Alkalinema sp. FACHB-956: one gene and its partner. The main gene of each other region encodes a partner of the protein of the gene in region 2 in a complex. Links are inferred from orthologs where the notes say so. Each region holds a gene or a part of one and is shown on either strand. Other genes may lie near its edges.

Evidence for each region. The genes of interacting proteins can lie anywhere in the genome.
Region 1: the proteins of mnmE (region 2) and mnmG are in contact, whole or in part, in a solved structure (PDB 9HIP), measured with the Escherichia coli proteins. The link is inferred for Alkalinema sp. FACHB-956 from one-to-one orthologs.

Annotation. Positions count from the first base shown.
Region 1 is NZ_JACJRC010000001.1:330,525-334,045, forward strand. Bases 575-3,521 are described here. They hold mnmG (tRNA uridine-5-carboxymethylaminomethyl(34) synthesis enzyme MnmG), read right to left. Parts: upstream 3,030-3,521; coding sequence 1,119-3,029; downstream 575-1,118. Other genes in these bases: murD (UDP-N-acetylmuramoyl-L-alanine--D-glutamate ligase), read left to right, coding at 575-1,071; pbpC (penicillin-binding protein 1C), read left to right, coding at 3,376-3,521. In the rest of the region: more of murD, read left to right, coding at 1-574. UniProt on the Escherichia coli protein: NAD-binding protein involved in the addition of a carboxymethylaminomethyl (cmnm) group at the wobble position (U34) of certain tRNAs, forming tRNA-cmnm(5)s(2)U34.
Region 2 is NZ_JACJRC010000008.1:167,066-171,101, reverse strand. The notes cover bases 476-3,363. They hold mnmE (tRNA uridine-5-carboxymethylaminomethyl(34) synthesis GTPase MnmE), read right to left. Parts: upstream 2,681-3,363; coding sequence 1,271-2,680; downstream 476-1,270. Other genes in these bases: H6G21_RS11550 (GNAT family N-acetyltransferase), read right to left, coding at 3,332-3,363; H6G21_RS11555 (GNAT family N-acetyltransferase), read right to left, coding at 2,827-3,309; H6G21_RS11565 (Uma2 family endonuclease), read left to right, coding at 696-1,238; H6G21_RS11570 (Uma2 family endonuclease), read left to right, coding at 476-650. Outside these bases: more of H6G21_RS11570, read left to right, coding at 102-475; more of H6G21_RS11550, read right to left, coding at 3,364-3,898. UniProt on the Escherichia coli protein: Exhibits a very high intrinsic GTPase hydrolysis rate. Involved in the addition of a carboxymethylaminomethyl (cmnm) group at the wobble position (U34) of certain tRNAs, forming tRNA-cmnm(5)s(2)U34.

The DNA.
Region 1 (3,521 bases), on a different replicon or contig from region 2:
TGGCGAAATTTGCGCGATCGGCCCTGGGTCGCGATTACCGGAACCAATGGTAAAACGACGACGACGGCCTTAGTGGCGGCAATTTTTCAAGCCGCTGGCCACCATGCTCCGGCCTTTGGCAATATTGGCTATGGGGCCTGTGAAGTGGCATTGCTGGAGCAGCAGCCAGACTGGTGTGTGGCGGAGTTAAGCAGTTATCAAATCGAATCTGCGCCCACGATCGCGCCGCAGATTGCCCTGTGGACAACATTTACACCAGATCACCTCGCTCGCCACAAAACCATGGCGAATTATTTTGAAATGAAAGCGCGATTACTAGCGCGATCACAAATGCAAGTGTGGAATGGGGATGATCCCTACCTACGGCAGTTGGGCCTAGAGCAGGGCTTTCCGGTGCGGCAGAATGCTTGCTGGACGAGTGTTTCCGGTAAAGCTAATTTAGTGGGCAATCCTGAGTTAGGGATTTGGATCGAAGACAATCAAGTGGTTTTTCGGGGTGAGGCTGTACTCGCCGCAGATGCGTTACGAATGCCGGGAAGCCATAATCTACAGAACTTGTTAATGGCGGTGGCAACAGCCAAGTTGGCAGGTATTGACAATGCAGCGATCGCTCAAGCAATTACGGAATTTCCTGGCGTGGAACATCGGTTAGAACAGGTGATTTGCTGGCAGGGCATTGACTTTATCAACGATAGTAAAGCCACTAATTATGATGCAGCGGAAGTAGGGTTGGCATCCGTCCAAGCTCCGGCCATTTTGATCGCAGGTGGTGCACCCAAGGAAGGGGAAGATGGGGCGTGGCTCGCTCAAATTCAACGATCGGCGGCAGCGGTGTTACTGATTGGAGACGCCGCGGAACGGTTTGCCCAGCGCTTGCAGACTGTGGGATACAGTAATTGCGAAATTGTGGAAACGATGGATCGGGCCGTTCCCCGATCTGCGGAATTGGCGAAGGCGTTGGGAGCGAAGGTGGTGTTGCTGTCTCCGGCCTGTGCCAGTTTTGATCAGTATGACAATTTTGAACAGCGGGGCGATCATTTCAAGCGCCTCTGCTTAGAGACGCTCGGTTAAGTACGGCATTTGGTGAAGCATCAGGGAGTCTACGGATGCCCCATGATTTACGGCGCGATCGCCGTTGGGGTTTGTCGAGCTTGGATTTCGAGATAAATTAGCAGTGCATTAATATCCGCCGGATTGACGCCGCCAATGCGTGATGCTTGACCGATCGTTAAGGGGCGTACTTTACTGAGTTTTTCCCGCGCTTCTTTCGACAGGGTGGCAATGCTCACGTAGTCCAAATCCGCTGGCAGTTTACGGTGTTCCTGGCGGGCGATTTGTTCGATCTGCGTTTGCTGGCGGTGGATGTAGCCTGCATACTTAATATCGATTTCTGCGCCTTCCTTTTCCGATCGATCTAACTCCAGGTTGCCTAAATTGAAGCGATCGAGATCAACGTAGTGAAACCCTGGTTTACGCAACAGTTCCGCTAGGGTAATTGATCCTTTGATGGCTTGTTGAGTGTGGTCAGCAATGGCTTTACCAAGTTCGTCGTGTTCCTTCACCCGTGTTGTATGCAATCGCTCCTTTTCTGCGGCAATGTTTTCCTGTTTGCGCGTAAACAATTCCCAACGTCGATCGTCGATCAGCCCAATCTCCCGACCCAGGGGCGTTAAGCGTTGATCCGCATTGTCCGATCGTAGGATTAAGCGATACTCCGATCGACTCGTTAACATCCGGTAGGGTTCCCGCAAATCCTTCGTGCACAGGTCATCAATTAACGTTCCCAGATAACTCCCTTCGCGCGGGAAAATTATTTCACGCTCCCCCCGCACCAAGCGCGCCGCATTCACCCCTGCAACAAACCCTTGGGCAGCAGCTTCTTCGTAACCCGTTGTGCCGTTAATCTGGCCAGCACAGAATAGCCCTTGAATTTTCTTAGTCATCAAGGTGGGATAGCATTGCGTGGCTGGGAGGTAGTCGTACTCCACCGCATAGGCCGGACGCAGCATGACGCATTTCTCCAGTCCCGGTAACGATTGCAACATCGCTAGCTGCAACCGTTCTGGCAATCCCGTGGAAAATCCTTGGACATAGATTTCAGGAATGTCTCGGCCTTCCGGTTCCAGGAAAATTTGATGACTTTCCTTATCAGCAAAGCGGACGATTTTATCTTCAATGCTGGGGCAATAGCGCGGGCCTTTGGCATCCACCCAGCCGCCGTAGACTGGGGACAGATGCAGGTTTTCCCGAATAATCCGGTGGGTCTCCGCCGTGGTGCGGGTCAGATAGCAGGGCACCTGGAGCCGCTCTTGCCAAGCCGTTGGGTCAAAGCTAAACCACCGCACGTCCTCATCTCCTGGCTGCGGTTCCAGGATATCGAAGTTGATCGATCGGCGATCGACACGGGCCGGAGTTCCCGTTTTCAGCCGTCCCGTTTCAAAGCCGAGACGATTCAGGGTATCGGTCAAGCCCGTAGCCGCAAATTCGCCCGCCCGTCCCGCTTCCATGGATTTATCACCCACCCAAATGCGTCCCCCCAGGAAGGTGCCCGTGGTGAGAATGACCGCTTTGCAGGCAAAGGCAACGCCAAAGTAGGTTTGCACGCCGATAATGTCGTCATTGGCCCCCAGAACCAAATCCGTCACCATCCCTTCCCGCAGGGTGAGGTTGGACTCCGTTTCCACAATCCCCTTCATGACAGCGGCGTATTCCCGCTTGTCCGACTGCGCGCGCAAGGCCCAGACCGCAGGGCCACGGGAGGAGTTGAGAATGCGCTTTTGCAGGTAGGTTCGATCGGCGACCCGACCCATTTCGCCGCCCAAAGCATCAACTTCATGCACCAGTTGGGACTTGGCGGGCCCACCGATCGCCGGGTTACAGGGTTGCCATGCCACCCGATCGAGGTTCAGCGTCAGCAACAGGGTGCGACAGCCTAAGCGTGCCGAGGCCAGCGCTGCTTCGCAGCCGGAATGGCCCGCGCCAACCACAACAACATCGTAGGCATCGATAAAGTCAACAGGTGCGTTCATGGGCTATAGGGATTGTTGAACGATCGAGCAAATCGGGCTGGCACTCCCAAATTGTTTGATGAGGATACCAACCCCCTATTTTAGCGGGTATCTTCAATCCTCGGGTGATGGGATTGTCAGCGTTGTGGGGAATGGCCTTGGCGGGGGCGATTGGGATCGCGATCGTTGCGAAATGCAATGAAATACGGGCGATCCGCAGGGCGCGATCGTAGAATCGAGACAGGGGGACTGCTGCAATTTCAGGTGTAATTTCAGTCGAGTGAATATTTCCAGAAGGACTTTGAAGATCAGGACTTTGAAGATATTGTTGCGGGTTCTCCCGTGATTCTGCCTAAGTGATTCCGTTATGGCAAAACCCCAGTGGTTAGGTTGGTTGATAGCGTTACCCAGAAAAGTGTGGCTCACGATCGCTGGGCTGATGCATGATGATGGGCACGGTCGGCCATCCAGCAACCGTCGTCGCTGGCGGTGGAATCGTTGGAAAATTCTGCT
Region 2 (4,036 bases):
AATTGCTTTATCACTGCTACCGATCCGATCCCCCTCGCTCTTCTTTTACAATGCATATAGAAGTTTATGCGTTGTGGATTTACTGTTGTAGGGTTTAGCCTATGCACACCCTGGCCAAATGGTCTGTTGATGACTATCACCACATGATTGACGCGGGGATTCTTCACGATCGGCGCGTTGAACTGTTGGCTGGAGACATTATTGAAATGACGCCCGAAAAACCGATTCACTACAGCCGAGCCCGACGCACCAGCCAATACCTAGCGATCTTACTCCAAGGACTAGCCGATGTTCGGTTCAATGGCCCCATTACCTTGGCAAACTCCGAGCCGGAACCTGATGTCGCGATCGTTCAAATTTCCGATATAGGGTACGAAGATCGCCATCCTGGTGCAGAAGATATTTTCTGGTTGATTGAAGTGGCGAACAGCAGTCTACAAACCGATCTGACCTTGAAAGCAGCGCTCTACGCCCAAGCTGCTATTCCGGAATATTGGGTCATTGATTTGGCCGATCGGCGGCTCCATCTTCTGCGCCAACCCCAGGGTGATCGCTACCAACAGCAAACCATTCTGACCACTGGAACTCTCATACCGCTTGCATTTCCAGAGATTACGATTGAGGTCGATCGCCTCTTAAACCGTCTCTGATTTTAACGCTAGTTCCTCTACTCTAATCCCTTTACGCTAATGCCCATACACACCCTGGCCAAATGGTCGGTTAATGACTACCACTGCATGATTGACGCGGGAATTCTTCGCGATCGGCGCGTTGAACTGTTGGCTGGAGATATTGTTGAAATGACGCCTGAAAAACCAATTCATTACAACACAGCCAATTTGAGCGCGGATTATTTGCGGGAACTATTGCGCGATCGGGCCTACGTGCGGTTTAACGGCCCAATTACCTTGGCAACTTCCGAACCCGAGCCCGATATCGCGATTGTGCAACGGCCTGGTATGCAGTACAACGATCGCCATCCCAACCCCAATGATATTTTCTGGTTGATTGAAGTGGCGAACAGCAGTCTACAAACCGATCTGACCTTGAAAGCAGCGCTCTATGCCCAAGCTGCTATTCCGGAATATTGGGTCATTGATTTGGCCGATCGGCGGTTCCATCTTCTGCGCCAACCCCAGGGTGATCGCTACCAACAACACACGATACTAACCACTGGAACTGTTACACCACTTGCATTTCCAGAGATTGCGGTTGAGGTCGATCGCTTGCTGAATTAGCTGAATTAATCGCCGGTTATTTCCCAATCCAGTTATTTCCCAATACAGAACCGACTAAAAATACGATCGAGAACGGATTCCGTCACATCCTCACCCAAAATCTCTCCCAACGCCGCGATCGCCCCCCGCAGATCGATCGTCCAAAAATCCAGTGGTAACTGTTGCGAGATCGTTGCCTCCACCTGCTCCAATGCCACCTTCGCACGGGTTAACGCCGCTGCCTGCCGTTGATTAATCGCTAAATCCAAGTTTGCGGCTTGGGTTTCTCCTGCCTGCACTGCTTGCAAAATCGCCTGCTCTAACGCCTCAATGCCTTGATTGCTAGCCGCTGCTGTCGTAACAATTCGTGTTTCCGGTAGCGTTAATTGTGTTGTAATTTCCGCAATCGTCATTGCTGGGTCAACTAAATCGACTTTATTGACGATCACAATCAACGGTTTATCACTCACCTGTTGATAAATTTCCCTCTCCCCAGCAGTCCACCCTTGATCCGCCGCGATCGTGAATAAGACCAAATCAGCGGACTGGGCTGCTTGCCGCGATCTCTCTACTCCAATGCTTTCGACTAAATCCTCCGTTTCTCGAATGCCCGCCGTATCCAAGACCTGAATGGGAATGCCCCCCACAACCAACTGCGACTCCACCACATCCCGCGTCGTCCCCGGTAGTTCGGTGACAATCGCCCGATCGCTGCGACTCCAAGCGTTGAGCAAACTGGATTTTCCCACATTGGGCCGACCCACGATCGCCACCTTCAAACCCGTCCGCAGCAGTTCCCCCCGATCGGCAGTCGCTAGAATGCGATTCACATCAGCCACCACTTGGGCAACGCTAGCCACCACCTGTGCTTCATCCAAGGGCGGCAAATCATCTTCAAAATCGATTCTGGCTTCCACCTCCGCCAGAATATCCAAACAAGTGGTGCGTAGATTACGAATCGGTTGCGCCAGCTTGCCTTGGATGCCCGCCAGGGCCGTTGCCGCTGCCTGGGGCGATCGGGCACCGACTAAATCCGAAATGCTTTCCGCCTGCGTCAAATCAATCCGTCCATTCAAAAAGGCCCGCAGCGTAAACTCTCCCGGTTGGGCCAGCCGCGCACCCTGGGCAATACAGACTTGTAACACCTGCTGTACGGCAATAATGCCCCCATGGCAGTGGAACTCGACCACATCTTCCTTGGTATACGATCGCGGAGACAGCATGACCAATAGCAATGCTTCATCGATTGTTGTCTGTGTTGCTGGATCTTTCACAAAGCCGTAGAGGATGCGATGGCTTTCCCATACCTGCTGACCGGGTGTGTGGAAGATCTGCCGCGCGATCGCCACTGCCTCACTCCCGGACATCCGAATAATGCCGACGCTGCCCTGTTCCGGCACGATCGCCGTTGCGATGGCCACGATCGTGGGAGATGCAGCGATAGGGGAGGGAGAAGATATCATAGATTTGCTGGTCGGGGGAATAGAAACCATGAGATCCAAAAATGAGATCTAAAAATAAAATCTAAAAACGTACGTAACTATCCAAGAATTTAGCCATTTACATCGATCGTAATTCCGCAAGATTATCTAACCTATGATCAATTAACTTAGGAATCGGAGAGTACATTGCTTAAAACTTTTTCCATTCTATAGTTTACAAATATTTCACCTCGGGAACTCACTTGCTGTTGGCAAATGGTAGAAAAACCCATTGCTTCAAAAAATAATTTTGCTGTAATACTAGATTCTACAAACAGTCTAGGCAGTGATAACTCTAAAGCTTTACGCTCGATCGCCTGATAAAGTTGTCTGCCCACACCACAGCGTTGATAATCCCGATGGCAGTAAAAGCAATCAATGTGACCGTTAGGTTCTAATTCCCCAAATCCTGCAATCACACCCTTGTCATCTGCTACATAGGTAAAGCGATCGGCGCAAACCTCCGCCCAATTCCTGAACTGTAGATTCTCCGGGGCCCACGCCTGGACCTGTTCCAGTGAGTAATCTGGGCGATTCACGGTGCGCACCGTGTCATGAAAAAGTTGGGCGATTTGTTCTGCATCCTTTGGTGTAAATAATCGTATATCCACCCGATCGACCTTCCTGAGTTTTCTAATGATCCTTTAGTTGCCAATGGGGATTGGTTAAACTCACCAGAATATGATCTTCCCAAACACCGTTAATTAATAAGTAATTTTTAGCTTCGCCTTCAATCACAAATCCCAACCGCTTTAATAAATTGCCACTGCGCTGATTGCGAGGCATGTAACTAGCCTGAATGCGATGGTAATTCATGGTGCAAAACACATGGTCGATCGCGGCTTGTAACGCTTCCTGCATTAGCCCCTGTCCTTGCTTCTTCTCCGCGAGCCCATAGCCCAAGTTACAGGCATAAAACGGATAGCCCATAAATTGGGTGAAGTTGGCCATGCCAATGACAACGCCCGGTGACTGTCGATCGAAGAGAAAAAGACGTAGCGCCTGCCCCTGTTGATAATGCTTAAAATTGCGAGCCACTTGTCCCCGCCAAAAATCCCTTGTCAGCCAGCCTTCTGGGGGTAACGGGGTAAAAGGATGATGGAAGGCATCGTTATCCCGGAGATACTGGAGAATTTGCGGGACATCTTTTTGACAGGCTAGGCGGACAATTAAACGCGGAGTTTCTAGCGCAACGGGCATGTTTTCAATAGGACTCGGTAACAGAACTCACCAACGGAAAACGCAGAACTGGGCAAAGAAAAAGGGGGGGAGCTCATCAATAACTCCCCCCTTAGCTTAGAGCAAGGTTGCTCCAAGCCGTGCATTGATTCCATCTGT